3 regions of the Neobacillus sp. NPDC093182 genome follow, and region 2 is predicted to be linked to each of the others. Evidence: riboswitches for the same ligand, from Rfam matches in the RefSeq annotation. Region 2 holds a riboswitch; each other region holds the start of a gene.

Region 1 (5,449 bases), on a different contig from region 2:
TAAGCCCAAGGAGCAGGGTATCGGTTGATGTACCAGCAGGGGCGGTTTGGGAATCTATCATATGAAATTCCTGCAATGCTTTTACTTTTGCCTCGGTAGCAGCCATATATCCATCAACAAGAGCACCATCTGTAAAATACGCATCTATGAATATCATTATGTTGATGGATTTCCCTCCCCATGCTGTCACAATTGCCATCATATGAATATTTTCTATTTCTTTCGTTACAAATACCATTTCCTCAAGTTTTGCAGCTGTCATGACTGCGGCCGATAGTTCGTGAGGAATCGAGTACTTTTCCATCAAATGCTGTAAATCGTGGTGTGGACCTTGAAATTGGCAAAAATGTTTTAACCACTGTATTCCAGCACCAATACTCGTATTTGATATGGTACGTAATGGTTTATCAAATTGAACATGAATATATTCTTCTGTTTTTCTTATCTTATAAAGGTCTTCAAAGTTTAACGACATACTTGATGTAAAATAGTTTGGTGTCATGAGAAGCTGTGGTTTAGGAACAGTTGGGTGTGATTGGGCATTCACTTTCACCTCATAGACCTTCTTTAATTGATCTTCTTTCCTTAATAGGTCAACATCTCCAACTTCTAAAAAGCTTCCATTATGAAGTAAGGCAATTCGATCTGCATAGAGCGAAGCAACATTCAAATCATGCAGAATAGAAAAAATGGTTAACCCCGTTGTTTGTTGTCGTTCTTTTAATAGATTCAACATTTGAAAGGTATGTTTAATATCTAGATGATTGGTAGGCTCATCTAAAAGTAAGATCTCAGGCTCCTGAGCTAAAGCTTTGGCCAATAAGACTCTTTGTTTTTCACCACCACTAATCAGACGAAATTGAGTTTTCCGAAGGTCGCCTATTTGGGTTATTTCCATAACCTCCTCAATGACTTTCCGGTCTTCTTTCGAAAGTTGCTTAAAGATCCCCTTTTGATGAGGATAGCGTCCAAGACTAATGATTTCTTCAACGGTATAATCGAAGGATACTTGAACTTCCTGTGTTAAAACCGCCATTTTTTTTGCTTTTTCCAGTTTTGAGAGAGATGAAATTTCTTTACCACATATGGAAACTTTCCCGCTAATAATCGGCAACTGCCCTGTTATGAGTTTAAAAAGGGTTGTTTTCCCACTCCCATTTGGCCCGAGAAGAGCAAAAAACTCTCCTTTTTTAATTTCTAAATCTAGACCTTTAATAATGGGGGAATGGGTATATCCACCGACCAAGTTTTGAACGTTAATCATTTATTCGTCCCCCTTCCAAGTCTTTCTCTAATCAATAAAAGGGCAAATACAGGTGCACCAATTAAGGCAGTAATCACGCCAATTGGCAGCTCTTTAGGTGCAATCATGGTTCTAGCCATTAAATCAGCTAGTATAAGAAAAGCTCCACCCATTATCAAGGAAAGCGGAAGGACATGGCGATGATTCGGTCCCGTAACAAGTCGGATTAAGTGTGGAATAACAAGTCCAACAAAGCCAATCGACCCTGAAACAGCTACTGCTGCACCGGTTAATAACGATGCACCAATTAGAACAAATGTCTTTCCTTTTTTAACATCTACTCCAATATGATCTGCTGCATCCTCTCCTAGTGCTAGGGCATTTAATTCACGATAGAAGTAAAACAACACAATGGAACCGATTATCATAAAGGGGATGATTAGTTGAACATAACTCCACCCTCTCATTCCAACACTGCCATATAACCAGTAAATAATTTGAGTCATCGCGTCTCGATCTCCCAATGAAATAAGAAGAGATACAAGCGCACTAATAAAGGCACTAACAATGATTCCTGCTAAAATAATCGTTTCAATTGCTAAACTTTTACTACTCAATCGAACGAGTCCGAATACGACAAGTAAAGCAATTAATCCACTAAAAATCGAAACGACCGGAAGCGTAAAATTTCCTAAACCAAAAATTGTTACTTGAAAAAACAAAACGAGAACAGCCCCAAGTGAGGCTCCTGAAGATACCCCAATGGTGTATGGGTCTGCTAGTGGGTTGCGTAAAAGCCCTTGAAAAGCTGCACCAGCTAATGAAAGGGCTGCCCCTACACAAAAGGCAAGAAGAACTCTTGGCAGACGGATATTCCAAATGATCATTTCTTCATTTTTTGCTACTTCATCAAGCCAACCCATATTAATCGTTTTATCTAGTATAATATGTAAAATAGTAGGAATTGGGATTATTACACTACTATAAAATAAGCCAAGAAGGCTCGTACCAAGTAAAAGCCCTCCGCTTATCAAATACAACCAAACTATTTTACTGCTTAAATATTTCCGGATAGATAAGTTCCGCAAGTGTCTCGACTCCTTCAATTAAACGAGGACCGGGTCTTGTAACCGTATCGCTATCAACGTCAAAAACGTTTTTATTTTTTACAGCTGGCACTTCTGACCATCCTTCACGATTCAAAACCCCATCAGTTGGATTATCTACATAGTATCCATAGGTGGTAATAATCACATCAGGGTTTAATTTGACAATTTCTTCTTCCGTCATCTTTACCCAGCCCTCTTGATCTTCTGCGGCATTAGTGGCTTGAATGGTCTCAAGCATTTCATGCATAAATGTATTTTGTCCTGTCGTAAAAATATCTGGAGCAGGTGAAACTTCTACCCAAACTTTCTTTTTATCCTTGATAGCCGCTGCTTTGTCTTTGATTGCTTGAAATCGTTCTTTCATATCAGAAATAATTTCTTCTGATTCGGTCTTACTTCCAGTAGCAGTACCAATCATTTCAATGTTGCTATATACGTCCTCAAAGGATACAGCACTTCCAACAACAACCACGTCAATACCAGCTTCTTCAAACTGTTTTAAGGTTTCTGGATGTGTTTTATAATGATAATCTGTAACGAGCGCTATATCTGGAAGTAATGTGAGAACAAGCTCTGATTTGATATCCTGTGCACCAACCTTTTCAATTTCTTCCACTTCTGGTGGATAGTTATCATAATCTGATACGCCAATGACTTTATCGCCTAACCCAAGTGCAAACGCTATTTCTGTATTACTAGTCTGAATCGAAACAATTGTTTCAGGTTCCTCATCAATCGTTACCTTTCGATTCGCATCGTCGGTAATGGTTACAGGAAACTGAACTCCATCATCCTTCTCCCCTTCATTTGTCTTGTCGTTTTGGGTAGCAACTGCTTTATCTTGAGTGTTCTGTTCCTGTGTACCACAGCCTACAATAATACCCATGCTTAACAGAAGAACAACACTGAATAGTCCCCACTTTTTTACAATCTCTTTCATCACTTTTTTCCTCCTTCTATTTTTGAACACAAAAAAACGCTGTTCCAGAGGAAAGCGTAGAGTAAAGGCAGTTTTATAATACATTGTCTTTTGGACAGCATGATAACTTGCAATCGTCATAATAAATAAAAATATTTACATAGGATTACCTGCACTTTAAACATTCCTTTCCTCGAGGAAGCTTAAAAAACATAATAGGCAGGTCTCCTGACTTGCGAATCACTGGTTGGTTATCCCTTCCCATGTAAAAAACACAGTGGATAAATATAACCTTCCTTCTCGCTTACAGTGGCGGGACCGTGTTGGATTTACACCAACTTCCCTCTTAGTCTCAAATAATCCTATTCAGATCATTTAAGAAACCTATTTGTCTAGTATTCATTTTTTTGTTATAAAGGCAATTATAGTAGAGTGTTCCACCTTTGTAAACTATTTCTATTTTTTCTTTATCTCATTTATTTCCATTTTAATTGCTGACGGAAACATGTTCAAATGGCCATGAAGGCAATTGTTTGCGAAGCGGTTTATCTTCTCTATAACCTAAAGCATATTCCCCTTGCATAATCGTATGAATTTCTCTAGTGCCTTCATAGATCACTGGTGCTTTAGAGTTCCGCAAAAAGCGCTCAACTGGGTATTCATCGGAATAACCATATGCCCCATGGATTTGAACGGCATCATTGGCAGCCTCAAATGCAGCATTACATGAAATCCATTTAGCAAGTGACGTCTCTTTTGTATTTCGTTTACCCTGATTTTTTAACCAGCCAGCTTTAAAAACCAACAATCTGGAAATTTCAAGATTTGCGCTCATTTTTGCGATCATTTGCTGTACAAGCTGGTGTTTTCCAATCTCTTTGCCAAATGTTTTCCGTTCATGGCAATACTTAAGGCTTGCTTCAAGGCTGGCTTCTATTAAACCTACTGCTCCTGCAGCTACTGTAAAACGGCCGTTATCTAGGGCAGCCATAGCAATTTTAAACCCTTCTCCTTCTTCCCCTAATCTGTTCTCAACAGGAACCTTTACATCCGTTAAGAATACTTCACCGGTATTTCCAGCGCGAATACCCAGCTTTCCCTTAATAGCCTTCGTTTCTACTCCTGCAAAACTGCGTTCAACAATAAAGGCAGTAATTCCTTTATGCCCACTATCATGATTTGTCTTGGCAAAAATTAAGAAATGGTCAGCAACATCACAAAGAGAAATCCATGTTTTGGAGCCATTAAGAATATAGTAATCCCCATTTCTAGCAGCTGTCGTATTCATCGCTGCAACGTCAGATCCAGCATTCGGTTCTGTTAATCCGAAGGCACCAATTTTACGTCCCTGTGCTTGAGGGACTAAATACTTTTGTTTTTGTTCCTCCGTTCCCCATTGCAATATTGTCATACTGTTTAGCCCTGTATGAACAGAAACGGCTGTCCGATAGGCAGTATCTCCCCGTTCTAATTCTTCACATACAATGGCCAGTGTATTATAATCCATGCCTGCCCCGCCATACTCTTCAGGGATACAGACACCCATTACTTGCAAATCCGCTAATTTTTTCAAAATCGCCGGTTCAAAATGGCCTTGGCGATCCCACTCCTGAATATTTGGAATGATTTCCTTATCGACAAATTTTCTCACCATTTCCTTTACACTTTGCTGCTCATCTGTTAATTCAAAGTTCATCATATAAATTCCCTCCCTCAATAAATACATTTTATTTTACATTTACATTTACCTAATGCTCCCTTCACGCTATCTCTCCATCTTAACTACTCGATGTACAAAAAAGGAGCCAGCAAAACAAACAATGATGTTCCTCATTGATTGCCTTACTGACTCTTGCTCATATCTCGTTTCCTGCAAAGGAAGTACAAGTGCAATTAAGTCAATTTACCGTGGATGTTATTATGATTATACAATTTATTTTCTGAATTTTCCATAAATCAAAAAGATTAATTCGTTTCGTATCTCATTGCTCCCATGGCAAAAGAATTAGTTTACCGGTCGTTTTGCGCTGTTCCATGAGCTGGTGCAGCTCCGGGGCCATGTGTAAGGGTTGGATGTTCCCAATGACGGGTTTAATGGCACCTTTAGCTGCAAGTTCAACAATTTTCCCAAGGCTTTCAAAGAACAAATCTTGGCGTTCCGTAACCCGCCCTAGTAAA
Region 2 (5,449 bases):
TAATGCCATATGGGAACCACCAAGTGGAGAGATTGAAAGTTTACTATTCTCGTTACAAGCGGCTCTCGGAGCCATCATCATCGGCTATGTAATTGGATATGGAAAAGCTAGAAAAAAGTATTCTTCATCCAAACAATAGCAGAATGAAGTGAAAACTATGATAAAAATTGATGATTATGCTTATATCAGCGGATTAAAAGATGTTCATCCCGTTGAGAAGGTCATCCTTGCGCTGATCTTTCTCTTTTTTACAATTCTTTCAAAAAATATTTCGGTGGCTTGTTTTACCTTTACTGTCATGAGTATTTTGGTGCTATTCAAGGCGAAAATCCCGTTTATTGCATATTTGAAACTTCTTTTCGTCCCTTTTATATTCTTAATGACAAGCTTGGTTGCCATACTATTTTCCATTGCACCTAATTATCAAGAAGATCTTGAGGTGCTTTGGATGGCTAAAATAGGTTCATGGCAAATCTATATTAGCTCAAATAGTATCCAACAATCATACGAACTAGCTACAACTATATTAGCAAGTGTGAGCTGTTTATATTTTCTTGTTTTATCAACTCCTCTTAATCAATTAATGTGGATATTAAAAAAAGTAAAACTACCCACCGTTTTTGTAGAATTAATCGGGATTACGTATCGATTTATCTTTGTTTTATTGGAAAAGATGAATGAAATTTATATTGCACAATCTAGCAGGCTTGGCTATCAAAATTATAGAAGCTGGTTTTCCAGCGTAGCACAGCTTATTGTCAGCCTTTTCATAAAATCGATGCACGCAGCAAAAGAGCTTCAAATCACAATTGATAGTCGAGGTGGAGATGAACATTTGTATGATGTGGATTTATCATTGGGCTATAAGCGAGGGCATTTTGTCATTATTTTTATTTCGTTTGTAACACTTTTCTTGATAGAAACTATGACAAAATCATGAAAGAACAATGAAAAGGAAGTATGTAGAGTGAGTGAACAAATATTAACGTTTGAACATGTTTCTTATCAATATGCTGATGGAACAATGGCATTGAATCAGATAAATCTTTCCATTGAAAAAGGGAAGAAAATAGCCTTATTAGGGAACAATGGCGCTGGGAAATCGACACTATTTCTTCTTATGAACGGAATATTAAAGCCAACAAGTGGCAGCATTTTATACAATGGAAAGAAGTTGACCTATAAACGGAAAGAGATTCAGCAATTAAGGCAGCAAGTCGGTATTGTGTTCCAAAACTCTGAAACCCAACTTTTTTCATCTACTGTCTATGAAGATATTAAGTTCGGTCCAAAAAATTTAAATTTACCCACCGAAGAAGTTGAGAGGTGTGTAAAGGAAGTCATCACACTAACAGAAACGGAATCGCTTAAAGATAAACCCCCTCACTTTTTAAGTATCGGACAGAAAAAAAGGGTAGCAATTGCTGGAATTGTTGCCATCGATCCTGAATTAATGGTATTAGATGAACCAACAGCTGGGCTCGATCCTTACTATTCAAAAAGAATGTTGAATCTATTGGAAAAGATTCATCATCGAAACCGGACGATTCTATTGTCTACACATAATGTAAATCTTGCTTATGAGTGGGCAGATGAGGTTATCATCTTAAACAATGGGCATTTGCTAGCTCAAGGAACACCGGTTGAGGTTTTTAGTAAAAGAGAAATACTCGAAACAAGCCATTTACAAAAACCTTGGATTATGGAAGTGTTTGAAAAATTTCAAAGAATGAACTTATCCAATAAAAAGTATCCGAGGTCGAAAGCAGAACTGTTTGAAATGATGGAATCATGTTTTAATGGGACCAGCATTCAAGTTTAAGGTGGAATTCTGACGAGTGACCTCAGTTTATTGTGCATAATTTTTTGAAAGCACCATTTCAACCTAAGAAGGTGCTTTTATTAAATTTTCAAACAAATAGTTTGTTAACATTCGAGATTATATGATATAGTTATAAAAAATTTAATAATACTTTAAATAAGTGCTCACATTTGTGAGGTAAAAGGGAAACTAGTGAAAGTCTAGTACAGCCCCCGCTACTGTAAGAGCTGATGAAATTACAATGCCACTGAGAAATCGGGAAGGTGTAAGAGTAAAAAGAAGCTTAAGTCAGGAAACCTGCTTATTTAAACGACACTTGCTTTTCGGAGGGAGAAGTATAGGCGGGACAATTATTCCAATTGTTTTTGTATTTCAGTATGCTTTTTTTATACTGCGATTTCACATGCCTGTATTCCTTTTAAAAGGAGTACAGGCATTTTTTATTTGGAGGTAAGCCTATGAAAAAGGGAAAAATTTTTGTTGTTGGCTTCGGTCCCGGTGATCGTGAGCATATTACAAATCGAGCTGTAGTGGCATTGCAGCAAAGTGATTGTATTATTGGCTATAAAACATATGTGGAGCTAATTGAACCTTTTGTAACAGCAAAGTCCATCGTCAGTACGGGTATGACTGAAGAAGTGTCACGTGCACAGGATGCAGTAAAGAAAGCTGAAGCAGGTCATATTGTCTCAGTGATTTCCAGCGGAGATTCAGGCGTTTATGGTATGGCTGGATTAGTGTATGAAGTGCTGATTGAGAAGGGCTGGACTGAAAAAGAAGGAATTGAGGTAGAAATTGTTCCAGGTGTTTCAGCCATTAATTCTTGTGCAAGTTTATTGGGTGCGCCTGTCATGCATGATTCCTGCACGATAAGTCTAAGTGATCATTTAACGCCTTGGACCGTAATAGAAAAGCGCATTGAAGCAGCTGCGATGGCGGATTTCGTTATAGCTTTATATAATCCGAAAAGCGGTCGACGGACACGCCAAATTGTAGAGGCACAAAATATTCTATTAAAATATCGTTCTCCTGAAACACCGGTGGGACTTGTGAAAAGTGCCTATCGTGAAAATCAAAATGTAGTGCTGACAACACTGGCTGAAATGCTTGAACATGATATCGGAATGCTGACAACGGTTATGATCGGGAATTCTTCTACTTTCTTTTATGACAATAAAATCATTACCCCTCGAGGTTATCAGCGTAAATATACGTTAGGGGAAGAGAAGCAAAGCTTAAAACCGCATCAGCGTTTAAAAAAGGAAGCTGAACCATGGGCATTAAATCAAGAAACAGGGGAAGCACAAGCTGGTTATGAGCAAATTGAAAGAATAAAACAAGAAGCCAGCTCATTAGATTTGGCCATAAAGGCTTTATCCATGGTGACTAAATCGGAAATAGACTATCCGCATTTTGTTCAGCAGCCAATCGAAGATATATTTGAATTTGCTGTTTCACCTGGTGTTGCCAATAAATTTATTACGCCTGAGCAAATGCGCGTATTAGCAGAAACCATTGGCGAGACAGGCACCATGGAATATACACCGGATCATCGTTTTTTACTAAAGATTCCAACAGATCAGCCTGAATCGATTGTTGAAAAGCTTGAACAAAATCATTTAATCGTCATGCCTGTGGGCGATGTTTTAAATGTTAAAGCTTGTGATTTTTGCAACGGTGAAAAAGCAGAATCAATTCCATATGCAGAAGAAATAGGAGCAAAATTGGGGGGCTTAAAGCTTCCAAAAGAATTACATATTGGTTTCAACGGCTGCGGTATGGCCTGTTATCGGGCAGTATTCGATGATATTGGGATCGTTTACCGCAAGAAAAAATTTGATTTATTTATTGGCGCAAAGCCGGTTGGCCGTACAGCCCATGCTGCACAGCCAGTAGCAGAAGGAATTGAACCAGATCAACTGCTGCCGTTATTAACGAAAATTATTGAAGAGTACAAACAAAATGCCCATCCAAATGAACGCCTTTTTAAATATTTTAAAAGGGTGAAAAGAATTCAGTATTTTAACTATCAAGATATGAGCTCCAAAATTGAAGTCGAGCCGGCACCATGTGGAGATTAGGAGGAACACATGATTTTATTTTTAGCAGGCACAAGTGATGCGAGAGCACTAGCCATTCAATTGCAAAATCAAGGCTATCCTTTATTAGCAACAGTAGTCACAGAATCTGCAGCCGAAAGTTTAAAAGCCCACCATATTCCTTATCAAGTGGGTCGGTTATCAGTAGATGACATGATCGCGCTTATTCAGAAGCAAAAGATGACCTGTGTCATCGATGCCAGCCATCCATATGCGGAAGAAGCGTCGAAAACGGCAATGGCAGCAGCAAAAGCATGTGATATTCCTTATATTCGTTATGAAAGGCCAGAAGAACAGTTTATTTCTCCATTCATTACAGAGGTTGACAGCTATGAAGAGGCAGCCAAATTAGCTCAATCTCATAAAGGAACGATCATGCTGACAACAGGCAGCAAAACGTTAGAAATATTTACGAAATATTTAATGCGTGATGAAATCCGGCTTATTTGCAGAATGCTTCCAAATATAGGGAACATGGAAAAGTGCGATAGGTTAGGTATTAAACAAAAGGACATTATTGCGATCCAGGGCCCATTTTCGGAATCATTAAATAAAGCACTTTGTGAGCAATACAATGTGACTCTAATGATTACAAAAGAAAGCGGCAAAGTGGGATCTGTAGATGAAAAAATGACAGCTGCTCTGCAACTAGGGATTCCTGTTATTTTAATCAAACGACCAGCGATTGAATATGAAAATTTTTGTACTTCTTTTGAAGAAGTAACTCAACTATTAGGAGGTATTATTCTTGGCAAACATGAACTTTAATACAAAATTTATTCCCGTAACGGTAGATCCAGACAAGATTTATGATCACAGTTTCGCCATTATTAAAGAGGAAATGGGCGAACATTCATTTACTGATGAGCAATGGCTAGTGGTTCGGCGGGTAATTCACGCTTCAGCAGATTTTGAGTTAGGCCGAAGCATGATCTTTACACCTGATGCCATTGAGGCAGGGGTTCAATCCATTTTAGCGGGCCGTCATGTAGTGGTGGATGTACAAATGATCGAAAGCGGTTCAGGACGGAAACGATTCCAAAAGCATGGCGGGGATTTACATTGTTATATCGCCGATGAAGATGTCTCAAAGGAAGCGAAGGCTCAAGGAACAACACGTGCGATTATTTCTATGCAAAAAGCAACGCGTCTACATGAAGGAGGAATCTATGCCATCGGCAATGCGCCAACCGCCTTACTGGAGTTAATTCGTTTGATTAAAGAAGGTGTGGCTAAACCGGATTTAATTATTGGAATGCCAGTCGGCTTTGTATCAGCAGCAGAGTCGAAAGCGGAGTTAGCAGTGCTGGAAGGGATTCCATTTATTACGAATGTTGGGAGAAAGGGTGGCAGTACAGTGACAGTCGCTGCACTTAATGCCATTTCGATTATGGCGGATGAACGAGCAAAAGAAACGAAATAAAAAAGACCCTTCACAAATGCGACACGGCTATACGACAGGAGCTTGTGCAACAGCGATGACAAAGGCAGCACTGCAAGCTCTTGTCGTGGGAAAGGTACCTGATGA
Region 3 (5,449 bases), on a different contig from region 2:
GTCGATATGGCGCTGTCTGGCGGCATTTTGCCTAATACTCCATGTTTGATCCAACGCATGACGAGTTCGTCGATAAAAATTGTAACTGTTATGGTCCAAATCGGGTGCCGTTACTTTAAATTTGAAATTTTTCTTCTCCTCCGCGTATTCGACTGCATACAAAGGGTCAATCCCATCTGTTGAACCGCCAATCTTTGCTGTGGATGAGTTTGGAGCAATCGCCATCATCCAGCCATTTCGAACCCCATACTTTGTAATATCTTCCATCAGTTGGTTCCAACGATTTGTTTTATATCCTTTGCGCTCAAAATACTGGCCTGACTGCCATTCTGAACCTTCAAATTTTGGATAACTGCCTTTTTCCTTTGCTAATTCCATAGAAGAACGAATGGTAAGGTAAGCAATATCCTCATATAAACGATCTGCATATTCAACTGCTTCATCAGACTCCCAAAAGATGCCTTCTAACGCAAGGAGGTGATGCCAGCCAAACGTACCTAAGCCTACAGGACGGTATTGCTTATTAGTGACTTCCGCTTGTCCCACTGAAATGGTATTAAGATCAATTACATTGTCTAGCATTCTCATTTGGATTGAAACCAATCTTTCTAGTACATTCCCTTTTACAGCTTTCGGCAGATTAATAGATGATAGATTGCAGACAACAAAGTCCCCAGGTTTACGAACAATGACAATATTTCCTTCTTCATCCTTATATTCTTTAACAATCGTGGTGGCAGACATATTTTGCGTGATCTCTGTACACAAATTACTGCAAAAAATCGACGCACATCCATATCCTCTTGCATGTTTGTTTGGATTTTGACGATTGACTTCATCCCGATAAAACATATATGGCGTACCGGTTTCTAATTGAGAAATCATAATCCTTGCCATTATATCCATCGCCCGATAAGTTTTTCGAGGAAGAAAAGGATGTTTTACTGCTTCTTCATACTTTTCTGTAAAAAACTTTACATCACACTCGTCATAAAAATCTTCCAAGCCCAGGGGATTCCCGTCTTGGTCCTTCCACCCCATTATTTGTTTTACTTGATGAGGACAAAAGGTGTGCCATTCTCCAACACTTCGACCGTTTTCATCTACTTCTTCTAATTTCTTCATAAACAAGTCAGGTATGGAAACACCCGTAAAAATATCATGAGCCTTTCGTCTTTCGTCACCGTTATTTGTCTTTAAGTCTAAAAAGCCATTCATAATATCTTTATGAAATACATCTAAATAAACGGCGATTGCTCCCTGCCTTTGGCCCAATTGGTCGACACTCACAGCCGTATCATTAATAAGCCGAATCCATGGAACCACCCCAGAGGAATTACCTTTAAATTTCTTGATATCTGAACCTAAGGCACGTACCTTGCCTAGGTAAACACCTAGCCCGCCACCGTCTTTACTTAATCTAGCAAAATCCCAATTGTTCAAATAAATTCCATCTAAAGAATCGTCCACTGTATCAATAAAACAGGAAGAGAGCTGCCCAAAGCTTTTTCCGGCATTTGATAGAGTTGGTGTTGCAACGGTCATATACAAGTTGCTAAGTGCCCAATATGCTTCTTTTACAAGGTTTAACCTGTTTCCTTTTTGTTCTTTTCTCATTAATGTCATGGCGATGACCATAAACCGTTCTTGAGGTAACTCGTATAGTTTTCCTTCGTAATCTTTCGCCAAATAACGATCTGCTAGTAAGAACAGCCCTATATAATTAAACAAATTGTCCCGTTCTGATGTAATTACTGCGCCTAGTGTATCAATCTCTTCTTTTGAATAGTCATGTAATAGATCCTCGGAATAGATTCCTATTTTTGTTAATTCAGCAATCAGCGTGTAAAAACCTCCGTATTTTTCTTCCGGCTCGTATCCCCTGCTGCTTGACGCATTTTGATAAAGTTCCTGTAAATAAAGATTTGCTGCTAGAAAGGTCCAGTTTGGATCGCTCATTGAAATTTGATTTAATGCATAAAAAAGGGATTGTTCATATATGGAAGAGTCTTCAAGATTAGCGATCTTTTCAACTAATTCATTTGTGTTCAGATTATATTTTTCAGAAGCTTTTTTCACTGCCGCCAAAACCGAATCCTTGTCTGAATAAACACTGTTTACTGCCATACCAAATTCCTCATTTCTTTTCATAATGACTTCGTGAGTGAAACGACAAAAAACCCATCTATGAAGATGGGTTTGATAACGTGGATTAATCTATCATACAGGCTCATTCACTGTAATAGTAGGTATACCCTCGTTATATCTTCCCAGCTCCCGAAGAAGATAATACGTAATAGAAATGGCAGGTCTCCTGACTTGTGCTTCTCCCTACTCTAATCCCTTCCCGTCCGTAGACAGTGGATATGATTATTTCGTCAGCACTTACAGTTGCGGGTACAGTTCTGGATTCTCACCAGATTCCCTATTAAGTCTATATAGACACCATTTATATTGGTTATTTTCTATATTTAGTGTTTTGATTTATTGCTCACTACTAAATATTGTATATGTTCAACTATAATATACTATTTTCACTTTGACAATAACAAAAATAATTCTCAGAAAATTGTGTACGAACGATTTTTTATATGTTATATTAATTGGCAATTACATATCGTGTAAGAATTGGTGCCAAGCTGAGGCTTGGCTTAATAGGGAAGAACGGTGCAAATCCGTCGCTGTCCCGCAACTGTAATTCGGAGTGAATCACAAATACCACTGTCTTTTGATGGGAAGGTGTGATGAACATTGATGATGAGCCAGGAGACCTGCCAATTTGTAGTACACACCAGATACCTACGTGGAAATAGGTGGTGACATTCATTTGTACGACAAACGAGTTATGAGTTGTATTGTTTATGCAAGATTTTTAAACATACCTTTAACTTGATTGTATAGCCATTTCCGGTTCCTGGAGATGGCTTTTTTGTATTTGGATATATGTAAATGAAAAGGAGGAATCGTAAATGAAATTAGCTAGTACAGCCATTGGGTACCCCTACATTGGTGGTAATCGAGAGTGGAAACGTTGTGTGGAATCTTTTTGGAAGGGTGAAAAATCAGAGGAAGCGTTTATCTTTGAGATGAAGACCATTCGTTTAAATCATTTGAAGCATCAGCAATCCTTAGGATTAGACATACTTACGGTTGGAGATTTTACCTTTTATGACCGTATGCTGGACCTTGCGACCATGTTCGGTTTAATTCCAGCCCGTTATAATTGGACTGGTGAAAAGGTAAATCTTACAACTTATTACGCAATGGCACGTGGAGCAAACGATGTTGTGGCTTCTGAAATGACAAAATGGTTTAATACAAACTACCACTACATTGTACCTGAGTATGAAGGCAAGCCACTAAAATTAACTCAAAACTACATTTTAGATTATTTTTTAGAAGCGAAGTTTGAACTAGGTCTAATTACAAAACCAACCATTATAGGTCCCTATACTTTTGTACAATTATCTAAAGGCTACGATTCGATATCAAAAGCATCATTTATTTTAAGACTCTTACCTCTTTATGTTCAAGTACTCCAACAACTTGTAGATGCAGGAGCACAGTGGATACAAGTGGAAGAACCAGCATTAGTCCTTTCACTAGCACCTGAAGATATCAAACTAGTTCAACAAATTTATAAACAATTAGCAGAAGAAGTACCTGCAGCGAAACTGATGTTACAAACCTATTTTGAAGGACTATCAGCGTATGAAGACCTCATACAATTACCTGTCGCTGGAGTTGGGCTTGATTTTATTCATGGTGCTGATCAGAATATGGCTTCACTCCGTAAATACGGTTTCCCACAAGATAAAATATTAGGGATTGGTATCATAAATGGGCGTGATATTTGGCGGGCAAGTTTGGCTGAAAAAGCAATGATGACCAAAGCTATTTTATCCTTAAGCGGCGTAAATGAAGCGTGGGTTCAATCTTCTTGCAGTTTACAGCATGTACCTGTCACAACTAAATCTGAAAAGACTCTGGACAAGACATTACTAAACGCATTATCCTTTGCCGATGAGAAAATCATCGAGTTAACGCATATAACATCCTTCGTTTCAGACGAGAACTGGTCTGGAAGTAAAAGTGTGTCACAAAGTATAGTGGCAATTCAAGCCTTAGAGCAGCATGAGGGAAGGAAAAATCCACGTGTGAAGGAGCTTTTATTACAAGTCAAGCCAGAGCATTTTACACGTCCAATGCCCTTTAAAGAACGTCAATCTTTACAAAAAGAAGCTTTACAATTACCGGATTTTCCAACCACAACGATTGGAAGCTTCCCTCAATCCGATCAAGTAAAAAGAACGCGTACTGCATGGCGTAAAAAAGAAATTACCGACTTGAAATATGCTGAGTTTTTGAAAAGTGAAACCGCACGCTGGATTCAAATTCAGGAAGAAATTGGCCTTGATGTTTTCGTGCATGGTGAATTTGAGCGAACCGATATGGTAGAGTACTTTGGTGAAAAGCTCAAAGGTTTTGCTTTTACAGAAAAAGCCTGGGTGGTATCATATGGGTCACGTTGTGTGAAACCGCCGATTATTTATGGTGACGTCGAGTGGACATCTCCAATGACCGTGAAGGAAGTTGCAGAAGCACAGCGATTAACGTCGAAGTATGTGAAAGGGATGTTAACAGGACCTGTCACAATATTAAATTGGTCATTTGTTCGTGATGATCTTTCTCGTGAACACGTTGCCAACCAAATTGCCTTAGCGTTGAAGGAAGAAATTCAAGCATTAGAAAATGCAGGCATTGCCATAATTCAGGTGGATGAACCAGCTTTACGTGAAGGCTTGCCACTAAGGAAAGAAGACTGGAATGACTATTTATCATGGGCTGTGAATGCATTCAAGCTCGCGACTTCTAGTGTGAGAAATGAAACTCAAATTCATACCCATATGTGCTATTGTGAGTTTAATAACTTCATAGAGCCAATTCGTGCCCTTGACGCAGATGTCATTTCAATCGAAACGTCTAGAAGTCACGGGGAACTAATTCAATCACTAAAACAAAATCCATATGAACTTGGTATCGGTTTAGGTGTTTATGATATACACAGCCCCCGTGTGCCAAGTGTAGAAGAAATCGACACTATATTAAACGAAAGCTTAGAGATTATTTCAAAAGAACAGTTTTGGGTGAATCCAGATTGTGGTTTAAAAACACGTCATGAAGATGAAACCATTGCGTCATTAAAAAATATGGTCACAGCTGCACGAAAACTCCGCCAACAGCAAGAACAAACTGTTTCCTAAGTGTAAAGATAAACATTTTGAGGCGCCATTTTAGGCGCCTTAATTGATCGCGTCCTTTACAGAACCGAACGAGATACACTTTTCCCTAGTAACAATTTTTCTATACCATTAAATGAAGAAACCAACCGAGTTCTCGCTTCTGAATCTAATTCATAGCGATTATTGCCTAATTTTTTTATTTGATT

The links. Region 2 has a riboswitch for cobalamin ahead of cobJ (precorrin-3B C(17)-methyltransferase). Riboswitches for the same ligand answer to the same signal wherever they lie in the genome.
Region 1: another riboswitch for cobalamin. It lies ahead of ACIQAA_RS27005 (ABC transporter substrate-binding protein); the one in region 2 lies ahead of cobJ (precorrin-3B C(17)-methyltransferase).
Region 3: another riboswitch for cobalamin. It lies ahead of ACIQAA_RS25565 (ribonucleoside-diphosphate reductase subunit alpha); the one in region 2 lies ahead of cobJ (precorrin-3B C(17)-methyltransferase).

The regions. Positions count from the first base shown of each region.
Region 1 is NZ_JBIVOI010000019.1:49,183-54,631, forward strand. Features, by position in the region: gene ACIQAA_RS26995 (ATP-binding cassette domain-containing protein) at 1-1,264, opposite strand, end outside; gene ACIQAA_RS27000 (FecCD family ABC transporter permease) at 1,261-2,331, opposite strand; gene ACIQAA_RS27005 (ABC transporter substrate-binding protein) at 2,294-3,292, opposite strand; cobalamin riboswitch at 3,473-3,673, opposite strand; gene ACIQAA_RS27010 (acyl-CoA dehydrogenase family protein) at 3,759-4,967, opposite strand; gene ACIQAA_RS27015 (zinc-binding dehydrogenase) at 5,254-5,418, opposite strand.
Region 2 is NZ_JBIVOI010000020.1:78,680-84,128, reverse strand. Features, by position in the region: gene ACIQAA_RS27750 (energy-coupling factor ABC transporter substrate-binding protein) at 1-139, shown strand, start outside; gene cbiQ (cobalt ECF transporter T component CbiQ) at 158-940, shown strand; gene ACIQAA_RS27740 (energy-coupling factor ABC transporter ATP-binding protein) at 968-1,822, shown strand; cobalamin riboswitch at 1,964-2,141, shown strand; gene cobJ (precorrin-3B C(17)-methyltransferase) at 2,281-3,903, shown strand; gene cobK (precorrin-6A reductase) at 3,913-4,689, shown strand; gene ACIQAA_RS27725 (precorrin-8X methylmutase) at 4,679-5,344, shown strand; gene ACIQAA_RS27720 (cobalt-precorrin-5B (C(1))-methyltransferase) at 5,319-5,449, shown strand, end outside.
Region 3 is NZ_JBIVOI010000017.1:9,623-15,071, forward strand. Features, by position in the region: gene ACIQAA_RS25565 (ribonucleoside-diphosphate reductase subunit alpha) at 1-2,151, opposite strand, end outside; cobalamin riboswitch at 2,288-2,465, opposite strand; cobalamin riboswitch at 2,613-2,793, shown strand; gene metE (5-methyltetrahydropteroyltriglutamate--homocysteine S-methyltransferase) at 2,970-5,264, shown strand; gene ssuE (NADPH-dependent FMN reductase) at 5,321-5,449, opposite strand, start outside.